One region of the Enterocloster lavalensis genome, then DNA from elsewhere that is predicted to be linked to it. Evidence: predicted binding sites of a transcription regulator. Region 1 holds the regulator's gene; each other region holds the start of a gene.
The links. Region 1 encodes Rex, which represses fermentation and respiration genes when NADH is low (regulators of the CRP and FNR family bind a similar motif). Its sites were predicted from a motif close to ATTGTTAANTANTTAACAAT; they were not measured.
Positions count from the first base shown of each region.

Region 2: a site for Rex is predicted at 1,612-1,631, ahead of adhE (bifunctional acetaldehyde-CoA/alcohol dehydrogenase). Genes of this name have one in related genera too.
Region 3: a site for Rex is predicted at 961-980, ahead of ACK2JC_RS20075 (complex I 24 kDa subunit family protein). Genes of this name have one in related genera too.
Region 4: a site for Rex is predicted at 1,532-1,551, ahead of gap (type I glyceraldehyde-3-phosphate dehydrogenase). Genes of this name have one in related genera too.

Region 1 is NZ_CP176637.1:6,042,849-6,046,057, reverse strand. Features, by position in the region: gene ACK2JC_RS27135 (NAD(P)H-hydrate dehydratase) at 1-973, opposite strand, end outside; gene acpS (holo-ACP synthase) at 970-1,362, opposite strand; gene ACK2JC_RS27125 (redox-sensing transcriptional repressor Rex) at 1,379-2,044, opposite strand; gene abc-f (ribosomal protection-like ABC-F family protein) at 2,251-3,209, shown strand, end outside.
Region 2 is NZ_CP176637.1:3,033,596-3,036,804, reverse strand. Features, by position in the region: gene adhE (bifunctional acetaldehyde-CoA/alcohol dehydrogenase) at 1-1,556, opposite strand, end outside; gene ACK2JC_RS13480 (BglG family transcription antiterminator) at 1,810-3,209, shown strand, end outside.
Region 3 is NZ_CP176637.1:4,503,803-4,507,011, forward strand. Features, by position in the region: gene ACK2JC_RS20070 (sensor histidine kinase) at 1-574, shown strand, start outside; gene ACK2JC_RS20075 (complex I 24 kDa subunit family protein) at 1,100-1,612, shown strand; gene ACK2JC_RS20080 (NADH-ubiquinone oxidoreductase-F iron-sulfur binding region domain-containing protein) at 1,617-3,209, shown strand, end outside.
Region 4 is NZ_CP176637.1:1,197,917-1,201,125, reverse strand. Features, by position in the region: gene ACK2JC_RS05300 (N-acetylmuramoyl-L-alanine amidase family protein) at 1-94, shown strand, start outside; gene ACK2JC_RS05295 (histidinol-phosphatase HisJ family protein) at 329-1,135, opposite strand; gene gap (type I glyceraldehyde-3-phosphate dehydrogenase) at 1,586-2,617, shown strand; gene ACK2JC_RS05285 (phosphoglycerate kinase) at 2,767-3,209, shown strand, end outside.

The sequences.
Region 1 (3,209 bases):
TGTAGGTCACTAAAATGGCCTCGGGCAGCCTGGACTGGAGGATCAGCCGGTTCTCCTCCACAGTCAGAAGCTTCACCAGCCCCGCGCCGGTGCGGTAGGCGGCCAGAGCGCTCAGATAGGCTGCGCCGCACATATTTTCCGAGCCCGCAACGATCAGCACCTTGCCAAAGGTTCCCTTGTTGGAGTAGGCCGCGCGCTCAGGAATACGCTCCAAATCCCCGGGACCGTAGGTGCAGGCGTATGGAATTTCCTCCTCGTCCTCCCCGTCCCGTACCTCCGGCTTCAGGGAATCCAGGGGCGGAAATCCGATGTTCTCCACCACCACCCGGCCGGCCAGGCTGCGCCCTGGATAAAGCACCGTGCCCCGCTTCTCCCAGCCGAAGGTCACGGTCAAATCTGCGCTCACCGCTTCCCCCATCACCTGCCCCGTGTCGGAGTGGACACCCGAGGGGATATCCACCGCCGCCACGCATTCCACGGCACCCTCCTGGCGCAGGCCGTTGATCCGCCGGATGCACTCCGCGTACGCGCCCTGCACCTGACGGCTTAAACCCACGCCAAAGATAGCGTCGATCAAAACCCGGCACTGCATCCCGCCCTGGCTGCAAAGCTCCTCCCACTGTTCCCGGGAGAGAATCTCCATCCCCAGATTCCGGGCGATTTTCAGCTGTTGGAGAAATTCCTCCGTCCCCTTCTCCGGCTGGCCAATGAGCACCACACCGGCGCTCACGCCCTCCAAAAACAACATCCGCGCCGCGGCGATGCCGTCGGCCCCGTTGTTCCCGGTGCCGCAGACGGACCAGACCGAGGCGCCAGGGGCCAGACGGCCTGCCTCCTCCTTCAAAATCCCTTTGACCTCCCGCGCCACCGCAAAGGCCGCCCGCTCCATGAGCACCATGGACGGTATGCCGATGGTTGTGATAGCGTGGGCGTCCACAGCCTTCATCTGTTTTCCGGTCACCAATGTTCTCATCCGCCAACCTCCTTTTCACCTGTCCGGAGCGCGCCCTCCGCCACTGCGAAGGCCATGGCGTGCTCCGCCGTATTGCTGATGGAGACCTCGATGCGCTCCACGCCCAGCTCATGGGCCAGCGCTCTGGCACCCCGGTACAGATTCACATAAGGCTTCCCAAGCTCATCCCGCGCCACCTCGATATCGATGGGCATAAACGCGCGAAAGCCCGTGCCAAGCGCCTTGGCCACAGCCTCCTTGACAGCAAAACTGCCGGCAAAGCGGGAGATTTTATCCCCCGCCTGCCGGCGTTCCAGTTCCGTAAATGTGCGCACCACAAAAGAATCCCGCTCACAGGCCTTCCGGACGCGGTCAATTTCCACTAAATCCGTTCCAACACCCAGTATCATAGCTCACGGCACCCCGTCACTTGGATGATTTTTCACCCTTGCCGTCGCCCTGGTCCTGCATGCTGCACACGCGGTAGGACAGGCGCATCAGACTCTCGGACAGATGCACGTTCTCCACCACCACGTCGTCGGGCACCACCAGGTCGGTGTGGGCGAAATTCCAGATCGCCTTGATTCCCGCATTCACCAGACGGTCCGCGATCTCAGGAGCCTTTGTCTTGGGGATGGTCAGGGCTGCAATCTGAATCTCGTTGTCCTTGATGAATGTCTCCAGATCGTCCACGGAACGGATCTCGATTCCACGGATCACCAGGCCGATCAGCTTGGGGTTGATGTCGAACATTCCTTTGATCACAAAACCGCGGCGCTCGAAATTGGTGTAGTTGGCGATCGCCTGTCCCAGATTTCCGGCTCCGATAATAATCACGTTGTGCTGCTGGTCGATTCCCAGGATCTTTGAGATCTCCGAGTACAGATATTTCACGTTGTATCCGTATCCCTGCTGGCCGAATCCTCCGAAATTGTTCAGGTCCTGACGGATCTGCGATGCGGTCACCTTCATCCTGGCACTCAGCTCATTTGAAGAAATCCGCTCCACGCCCTCTTCGATCAGTTCCCCCAAATATCGGTAGTAGCGCGGCAGCCTTCCGATCACTGCCTTGGAGATTTCTTTCCGTTCCATTTATCTTGTCACCTTCCCTGAAAAAATATAGTCATCCGTTGTAAGATTTTAATAGTTCTATTATACGCACGTGTCAAAAAAATGTCAAACACGTTTCATGATGTTCTTGAAAAAAATATGACCCTATATTATACTTGAATAGGCCAAGGAGCCGCAAAAAGCCCCCAACCCCAATCTGATCCGGGGCTTTGTAAAGGAGAAACACCATGATTTTGTCGTGCAGCAACATAACCAAATCCTTCGGGGACAACGATATTTTAAAACACATATCCTTTCATATAGAGGAACATGAAAAAGCGGCCGTGGTCGGCATAAACGGCGCCGGCAAGTCCACCCTGCTCAAAATTATGATCGGCGAGCTTGCGCCCGACGAGGGCAGCGTCACCGTTTCCAAGGGCTCCACCATCGGTTATCTGGCCCAGCACCAGGACCTGGAGGGCGCCGAAACCATCTACGACGCACTGCTGGAGGTAAAGCGCCCCATCCTGGAGATGGAGGAACAGCTGCGCCGCCTGGAGCTGGAGATGAAATCCGCCTCCGGTGACGAGCTGGAGGCCAAGCTGGCCCAGTACGGCCGCTTAAACCACGAGTTTGAGATGGCCAACGGCTACGCCTGCCGCAGTGAGATCACAGGCGTCTTAAAGGGCCTGGGCTTTGAGGAGGACGAGTTTGCCAAGCCCATCACCGCCCTGTCCGGCGGCCAGAAAACCCGGGTATCCCTGGGAAAGCTGCTGCTGACAAAGCCCGACATCCTGCTCTTGGACGAGCCCACCAACCACCTGGACATGGAGTCCATCGCCTGGCTGGAGACCTACTTAAAGAGCTACACCGGAGCCGTGCTGATCGTAGCCCACGACCGCTATTTTCTGGACCGGGTGGTGACCAAGATCGTGGAGCTGGACAACGGCGTTGGCACCGTGTTTTTGGGCAACTACTCCGCCTACTCCGACAAGAAAGCCATGCTCCGGGACGCCCAGATCCGCGCTTACTTAAACCAGCAGCAGGAAATCCGGCACCAGGAGGCTGTGATCACCAAGCTCAAATCCTTCAACCGTGAGAAATCCATCCGCCGGGCGGAGAGCCGCGAGAAGATGCTGGAGAAAATCGAGCGCATCGACAAGCCGGTGGAGGTCAACGACTCCATGGACATCCGCCTGGAGCCGGA
Region 2 (3,209 bases), 3.0 Mb from region 1:
GTGTAGGTAATTCCCATCTCGGTGAGACGGTCGGTAATCGCATGGGTATAACCGTTCTTGTACAGGAAGGAGTCGGTTACGATGAACGCTCTCTTCTTGCCCATCACGTCCTTCAGCTCTTGCAGCGCTACCGGCAGGCAGCCCTTCTTAAAGTAAACCTTCTCAGGTGCACGGAACCACAGCATGTTCTCTCTCCTCTCAGCAACGGTCTTCACATTCAGTAAGTGCTTCACGCCGACGTTCTCGGAAACGGAGTTGCCGCCCCAGGAGCCGCAGCCCAGGGTCAGGGACGGAGCCAGCTTGAAGTTGTACAGGTCGCCGATGCCGCCGTGGGAGGAAGGAGTGTTGATCACGATACGGCAAGTCTTCATGCGCTCTGCGTGCTTCATGATCTTCTCGGTTTCATTGACATTCACATACAGGGAAGCGGTATGGCCGTAGCCGCCGTCCGCCACCAGGCGCTCCGCCTTAGCCAGGGCCTCCTCGAAGGTTTTAGCCTTGTACATGGCCAGCACGGGGGACAGCTTCTCGTGAGCGAACTCCTCGCTGATGTCCACGGACTCAACCTCGCCGATAAGGATCTTGGTGGCCTCGGGCACCTCAACGCCTGCCAGCTTGGCGATCTTGTATGCGGGCTGTCCAACGATCTTGGCGTTCAGCGCGCCGTTCACCAGGATGGTCTTGCGGACCTTGTCGATCTCTCCCTGCTTCAGGAAATAGCAGCCTCTGTATTCAAATTCTTTTCTGACTTCTTTGTAAATGGACTCCATCACGGTCACGGACTGCTCGGAAGCGCAGATCATGCCGTTGTCGAAGGTCTTGGAGTGGATGATGGAGCTGACGGCCATCTTGATATCCGCGGTGTCGTCGATGATAACCGGGGTATTTCCGGCGCCAACGCCCAGGGCGGGTTTGCCGGAGGAGTAAGCCGCCTTCACCATGCCGGGACCGCCGGTGGCCAGGATCAGGTCGGAATTTCTCATAACCTCGTTGGTCAGCTCCAGGGACGGAACATCGATCCAGCCGATGATTCCCGCCGGAGCGCCGGCCTTAACCGCCGCTTCCAGAACGATTCTCGCAGCCTCGATGGTGCAGTTCTTCGCACGGGGATGTGGGGAAATGATGATGGCGTTGCGGGTCTTCAAGCAGATTAAGGACTTGAAGATCGCGGTGCTGGTGGGGTTGGTGGTGGGGATAACCGCTGCGATCAGGCCGATGGGCTCTGCGATCTTCTTGATCCCGTAGGCCTTATCCTCCTCGATCACGCCAACCGTCTTGGTGTCTTTATATGCATTGTAAATGTACTCGGCCGCATAGTTGTTTTTGATCACCTTGTCCTCTACCACGCCCATGCCGGTCTCCTCAACCGCCATCTTCGCCAGGGGAAGGCGCATCTTGTCAGCCGCGCTGGCCGCCGCAAAGAAAATTTTATCGACCTGCTCCTGAGTGTAGGTCGCGAAAATCTTCTGCGCCTCGCGCATTGCGTTCATCTTCGCAACAAGTCCGTCTACGCTGTCAATGATTTCGGGAACAACCAGTTCTTTCATCTTTGCCATTTCCTTTTCCTCCATTTTCCTTGTGTTTGTGCTCGGTTTAATTCATATATTGCTAATTGATAATTAATTAACAATCTCACTGTTTGCATTATAAAGTATTGTTAAAAAAATGTCAATACAAAAATTATAGAATTTTTAATTTTTTTGCGGGCTGAATTGGGTACATTCGCCATCGGCCTTTCCGCTGGTGGAAAAATGCTTGTTTTTATGAGATAATGGCAGTACACATTCATTATAAGAAAGCGGGGTTTGTATGGCAACCGAGGATAGACGCATCGCCAAAATGTTTTATCTGCTGTCAAAAACCGGCGGATATCTAAAATCCAACGAGCTGGCGCAGATGCTTCAACTCTCTGAGCGCACGGTCAAGGGGGATATGGAACAGCTTAAAATCTTCACACGGGAAAACGGAGGCTCCCTGGAATCCGTGCGTGGCAAAGGCTACTGTCTGAAGGCGGTGGATCCGCTCCGCTTCCAGCAGGCCAAGGAGCGGGTGGAAATCCTGTTCAGCAATATCGACAAGGGTCATAAGGAAAATCAGGTCTACCACATCGCCAGAGCTGTCATGCGCTTTGAGGGAGCGGACGAGGAGGGATATTTCCGGTTAGAACAGTTGGCTGACCGGCTGTACCTGTCCCCCAGCGCAATCAAAAAAGAGATGCCAGGCGTGCGGGACTTTCTCGGATCCTTCAATCTCTCCCTGCCCGCCAGGTCGGGAAAGGGAATCCGTCTGGCGGGAGGGGAATTTAACCGGCGCCTCTGCCTTCTGGAGCTGTACGAGAATCATTTTCGTAAGCGGGTCGTCACCTTCCGGGACAGCGCTTACGAACAGGCATTTGCGGACCGGGACGACAAGGACCAAATACGCCGGTCCACCCTGGAAATCCTGCGCGCCTCGGACAACGAAGTGTTTGATATCTATGTAAACCGGCTGGTGGACTATCTCCTTTTACTGCGAAACCGGATGAAGGACGGGCACAGTCTGGAGCTGCAAGGGGACCAGTGGACCGTGTGGAAAAAAGAAATCCAAAGCTGCCGCGAATATGAACTGGCCCGGACCCTGGCTTCGGAGCTGGAACATTTTCCCGATTTCGCCGTTCATGACGACGAAGTAACTGCAATCGCTCTCCTGCTGCTTTTGTGGGGGGATTGGGACGGGGTTACCGGGCTGGCGGAACGTTTTCCCACCTTCTACCCCCAGGCTTCCCGTCTGTCCGAAGAGATTCTGGAGCAGCTGGGCAGCCGGTGGAACATCCCAATCCGGCAAATCGATCCGGAATTTGCGGAAAAGCTGACTCCAGGCGTACTGCGCATCCTGATCCAGATGCATTTCAACCTGAGCCAATGCCGCCTGGTTGGCAACTCCGTGTCGGAGAACGCCATACAGGATTCCCCGGTCGCCATGGCGCTGGCGGACGATCTGGCGGAAATCCTCTGCGGCATCTGCGGAAAGCAAATCAATGAATACAGTATTCAATTATTTGCCGTGAGTCTGTACGGGCTGATCGATTCCATCTCCTATCCCTATATTCCCAGGCGCATTCTGATCTGCGCCCGGAACGGAAAGGGAAGCGCCCAGGCGATTGCGGACGGAATCTGCCGCCGGATGGGCACCGGCTGGATTGGAAAATTGACGGTCAGCGAGCTCTATGA
Region 3 (3,209 bases), 1.5 Mb from region 1:
CTTTGTCCGCGGAGACGCCTCCCGCAACACCGAGGGCTCCGGCCTGGGCCTGGCCATTGCCAGAAGCTTTACGGAGCTCCAGGACGGAACCATGGAAGTGTCCGTGGAGGGAGACCTGTTCCGGGTGCTGATCCGTTTCAAGCGTATGGAGGAGAAGCCGGATGGCGCGGAGCGCGGAAATGATGGAAATGACGGAAATAACGGAAATGACGGCGGCGATTGGAACGGCGGCGGAGACGGCAGCGACGGTTCCGGCAGCGACGAGATCGAGCGGGGAGCGCGCGGCTTTCGCGGCGGCCTCCGGGAAATCGTCCGGCGCAAAGCTGGGGAGGCGACCGGCAAGATGGGCCGGGAATTCTCCAAAGCCTCAAAGCGCAGAGCGGCCCACGAGCGGACCAAAGCTAGGGAAGAGGAGCTGAAACGGGAAACCGCCCGGGCAAAAGAAGCCGCGAAACAGCGGGAACAGGCCCAGACCAAAGACCCGGAACCGGAAGCGGAATGGGATTTCGGGCAGGATGAGGCATGGAACGCGGTTTTGGATGATGGGAAGGAACAGGAGCGGGAGACGCCGTGATGAAACGAGAGCATTATAGATGAGATTTCGACGGCTGCAAAGCTGAATTCTCAACTGCATACTGGTATTTTAACTATATTACCAGGGCAAAATCAATATACCCCTATATAAAAATCCCACGGATTGTATCTTGACAGATACAATCCGTTATGCTATCATCAAATCTATATCAGGATTATACAAAAAAATATAGGCACCATAAAAATTTTTGTATAAAAAATAACAAGTACGAAAACTAAAATCAGAGCAGAGGTGCGGTATGATTGATTTGTTTGTTCAGTACCGGAGGCGATATCGAAAGCGAGTCGCTGCGAACATGCGTGCAGAAATTATACAGGGATATTTTCGTTGCGGGAGCAGTCCATTTGGGCTGCTCCCGCTTTAACTTTGTATAATTTTTCACAATACATCGGTGTGAGGCCGCCGCGGGGGGCCGCCACATCCGGGGCGCTACGGCGGACTGCAGCCGCCGGAAACGTTCCACAACACAAAGGGAATATAGGAAAAAGAGGAGGAATTTGAGCAATGGGTGAAAACACGCGTACATGCTGCTGTGAATGCGATCACAGCGAGGCTGCGCTGCTTGCGCGAATCGGAGAGCTGGCGGCGGAGTACAGAGGAAAAGAGGGGAGTCTGATCCAGGTGCTGCACATGGCCCAGGGGATTTACGGCTACCTGCCCATCGAGGTTCAGAGGGTGATCGCGGACACGCTGGATATCCCGCTTGCGGAGGTTGCAGGCGTGGTGACGTTTTATTCGTTCTTTTCCACCCAGCCCAGAGGCCGGCACACCATTCGGGTCTGTCTCGGCACCGCCTGTTATGTGCGGGGAGGAAAAAAGATTGTGGAGCGGATCAAGGAACTTCTGGATGTAGAGATCGGCGAGACCACCAAGGACCGGCTGTTCACCTTTGAGGTGGCCCGATGCATCGGCGCCTGCGGCCTGGCTCCAGCCATGTCCATCGACGACCAGGTTTACAAACAGGTGAACCCAGACAAACTGGAACAGATTCTGAAACGCTACTATGAGGAGGATTGAGACGATGGGTGCAATGAATGAAAAATCCGGGGAAAACCTGACCATAAAGAGCGCCGCCGATCTGGCCGCGATTAAAAAAGAATACCTGGCCCGCCGCAGCCAGTACAAACGGCAGGTGCTGGTGTGCGGAGGCGCGGGCTGCATTTCCTCCCACTGCCAGGATGTGAAGGACGCCCTGTTCGAGGCGCTTAAGACCTACAAACTGGAGGACGAGGTGGAGGTGTTGGTCACCGGCTGTATGGGCACCTGCGCACTTGGCCCCGTGATCCTGGTTCAGCCGGACGGCGTGTTCTACACGAAAATGGACCCGGAAAAGGTGGAGAACGTGGTGCTGCAACACCTGGTGAACGATCAGATCTGCGAGGAGTATACATATTTTGACGACGACATGGGCATCCATGTGCCTAAAATGGAGAACATCGGTTTCTTCGAGGGCCAGATCCGCATCGCCCTGCGCAACTGCGGCCAGATGGAATTCTCCTCCCTGGAAGCCTATGTGGCCCGGGACGGTTACGCGGCCCTTGCCAAGGCCCTTCACGGCATGAGTCAGGAGGACGTGGTGACCGTTGTCAAGGACGCGGGCCTCAGGGGCCGCGGCGGCGCGGGCTTCCCCACGGGCGTGAAGTGGGAGGCGGGCATGAAGGCCGTGTCCGGGGACGGGCGCAAGTTCATGGTCTGTAACGCCGACGAGGGCGATCCGGGCGCATTTATGGACCGCAGCCTGCTGGAAGGCGATCCCCACAGCATCATCGAAGGTATGATGTTGGGCGGTTACGCCATCGGCGCTTCCAAGGGTTACGTCTACGTGCGCGCGGAGTATCCCATCGCCGTGGAACGCCTGGGAAATGCCATTGATCAGGCACGGGCCGCCGGTATTCTGGGCGAGCACATCCTGGGCAGCGATTTCAGCTTTGACTTAGAGATCCGCATCGGAGCGGGCGCGTTTGTCTGCGGTGAGGAGACTTCTCTGCTGGCCTCCATCGAGGGAAAACGCGGCGAGCCCAGGCAGAAACCGCCCTTCCCCTTCGAGAAGGGATTGTTCGAAAGCCCCACCATCATCAACAACGTGGAAACCCTGGCAAACGTGGCTCCCATCGTGTTAAACGGTTCCCAGTGGTACCGCCAGTTCGGCACGGAGAAGAGCGCGGGCACCAAAGTGTTCGCCCTGGCCGGAGACATCGTCAACGCGGGAATCATCGAGGTCCCCATGGGCACCATCCTGGGCGACATCATCTACAAGATCGGCGGCGGCATCATCGGCGGCAAGAAATTCAAGGCCATCCAGTCCGGCGGTCCCTCCGGCGGCTGCCTCACCAAGGAGCATTTAAACACCCCGGTGGACTACGAGTCCTTAGCCAAGCTGGGCGCGATCATGGGTTCCGGCGGCCTGATCGTCATGAACGAGGACACCTGCATGGTGGACACGGCCCGCTATTTCATGGACTTCATCTGTGACGAGTCCTGCGGAAAATGCCTGCCCTGCCGCAATGGCACCCGCCGCATGCTGGAAATCCTGGAGCGCATCACCGAGGGTAAGGGCGAACCCGGCGATCTGGACTTATTGGAGGAGCTGGCGGGCACCATCCAGCAGACCGCC
Region 4 (3,209 bases), 1.6 Mb from region 1:
CTGCCCCAAGTATTTTGTGGACGACGAGGCCGCCTGGAAGCAGTTCAAAAAGGATGTAAAGACAGCCATCAAGGACAAGTCCTGGGTGGAGTGACGTAACGCGGCGGAGCGAACGCGCCGGGATTTGAAATCCCGCGTGTCCGCTCCGATTTGGTTGAATGTAATGGGCCGCTGGCGCAGCCTGCGGGCGATTGCTGAGAGGCAGCAGGCCGGAAATTCCACGCTCGGGTCGGGGCGTCCTGGTCCGACCGCGGCACCCTGGTCCGGCCGCCGTGCCCCGATTCCGTCGCCATGCTCCGGTTCCGCCGCCGCGCCCCTGTCCGGCCGCCTACAGCGGAAGAAATACCGGCTTCCGCTGATGGAACACCGTGTAATACTTGAAGCCGCAGCGTTTCAGAAGCTCCCGGCAGTAGTCGAAATCATAGCCCAGGTGTTCCGGTTTGTGGGCGTCTGAGCCGACGGTGAGGATTTCCCCGCCCAGCTCCCGGTAACGGACCAGCACTTCCTCAGTGGGATTGGGGTGTCCAAGACCGTATTTGAGGCCGCCGGTGTTGCACTCCAGACCCTTGCCGCGGCGGATCAGCTCCACCAGTATCATGTCGATGAGATCGCGAAAGCGCTCGTAGCTGTACTGCTCGTTCTGGTGGGGGGCGTAGCGGACCACATAGTCCAGGTGGCCGAACACATCGTAGCAGTCCATGGTTTTGGCGTTTTCCAGGGATACGTTGAGAAAACGCTCAAACGCCTCGGCCTCGGTGCGCCCGGCCCAGAAGTTTTCATCAAACGGGTCCAGCCGGTCCGCGAAATGGCAGGAGCCGATGATAAAGTCCAGTCTGGCGCCAAAACGTTCCACCAACGCGTCCAGATATTGTTTCAGGTGGGGCTGAAGTCCCAGCTCGATCCCGATGTTAACCCGGATCTTGTCGCGGTACTCCAGGCGGATCTGCTCTAGGGAATTTAAATAGGGAGGGATGTCCAGATAGAAGTTTGTAGCGCAGAAATCCGAGTCATAGTCGTGGTGGTCGGTGATGCAGATTTCCTCCATCCCCAGCGCGATGGCCCGGTCTATCTGTGCCCGGACCGGCGTCTCGCTGTCCCCGGAAAACTCAGTGTGCATGTGAAAGTCACAGATCATAGTCGATTCTCCTTGGAAAAATAGTTCCAACATTTATGTTGGCCGTGGTGCCGCAGTGTTTTAGCGGCTCTATAATACTTATATCACAATCTGAGGCGGTCCGAAAGCACAATTTGCACGGGGAGGGTTGAATTTGACGTTTTAGCGGAAAACGCCCCGGTTTAGCGCAAAAACCGCCGGAAATGCGCGAAGCGATCATTCTGCTGTCAGGATACCCGGATATCATGCGCAGAAGGCAAAAATAGACGACAAAGGGTTATAAAGCCGTTATTCCGAAATGTAGGATTTGACAGGAATAACGGCTTTTTCCATGAATAAATGTATGAAAAAGGGAAAACAATAAAAAAATAAAAAAGGACTTGCCATTTCTATCGAAATTGATTACAATATAGGAAGGTTGATTAATATTTAACAATAATATATTTTTTAACAAACTAGGAGGAATTGATCATGGCAGTAAAAGTAGCGATTAATGGTTTTGGACGTATTGGACGTCTGGCTTTCCGTCAGATGTTCGGAGCTGAAGGTTATGATGTTGTTGCAATCAACGATCTGACTGATCCCAAGATGCTTGCTCATCTGTTAAAGTATGATACCGCTCAGGGCGGATATGCCGGACGTTTAGGCGAAGGCCTGCACACCGTTGAGGCCGGCGAGGGCTGCATCATCGTGGACGGCAAGGAAATCACCATTTACAAAGAGCCCAAGGCTGCTGACCTGCCGTGGGGAGAGATCGGTGTTGACGTAGTGTTAGAGTGCACCGGTTTCTATTGCTCCAAAGATAAAGCACAGGCTCACATCGACGCTGGCGCCAAGAAAGTGGTTATCTCCGCTCCGGCCGGCAACGATCTGAAGACCATCGTTTACAGCGTAAACGAGAACACCCTGACCGCTGAGGATACCATCATCTCCGCAGCTTCCTGCACCACCAACTGCCTGGCTCCCATGGCGAAGGCTCTGAACGACTACGCTCCCATCCAGAGCGGTATCATGAGCACCATCCATGCTTACACCGGCGACCAGATGATCCTGGACGGACCACACAGAAAAGGCGATCTGAGAAGAGCAAGAGCTGGCGCTGCCAACATCGTTCCCAACTCCACCGGCGCTGCCAAGGCAATCGGCCTGGTGATCCCGGAGCTGAACGGCAAGCTGATCGGTTCCGCACAGCGTGTTCCGGTTCCGACCGGTTCCACCACCATCTTAACCGCTGTTGTTAAGAAGGCGAACGTGACCAAGGAAGAGATCAACGCCGTTATGAAGGCTGCCGCTTCCGAGTCCTACGGCTACAACGAGGATCCCATCGTTTCCTCCGACGTGATCGGCATGAAGTACGGCTCCCTGTTCGACGCAACCCAGACCATGGTTTGCCAGATCGCGGATGACCTGTACGAGGTTCAGGTTGTTGCCTGGTACGACAACGAGAACTCCTACACCAGCCAGATGGTTAGAACCATTAAGTACTTCGCTGAGCTGGGCTAATTGGAACACCTCAATAAAAGTACGAAGATTTAGTAGACTCATGAAGGGTCCGGTCGTTTGGACCGGGCCCTTTTTAAGCGCAAAGCGCCGGCCTGCGGCAAAATGCCGTCAAAACAAGGCCGGTGATCATCTGAAAGGGGATTTAAACTATGTTAAACAAGAAAACAGTTGACGATCTGAAGGATTTACAGGGCAAGAAGGTACTGGTTCGCTGCGATTTCAACGTTCCGTTAAAAGAGGGCGTGATTCAGAACTACAACCGCATCGACGGCGCCATTCCCACCATCAAAAAGCTGCTGGATCAGGGCGCGAAGGTGATTCTCTGCTCCCATCTGGGCAAACCCAAGGGCCAGCCGCTGCCGGAGATGAGCCTGGCTCCCGTGGCTCCCGCTCTCAGCGAGAGACTGGGCGTGGAGGTGAAGTTCGTGGACGATCCCCAGGTGACCGGCGAGGAGACCAAAAAGGTTGCCGCTGAGTTAAAGGACGGCGAGGTTCTGCTGCTTCAGAACACCCGCTACAGAATTGAGGAGACCAAGTACAAAGAGGGCGACGCCGCTACGGAAGCTTATGCGAAAGAACTGGCTGATCTGTG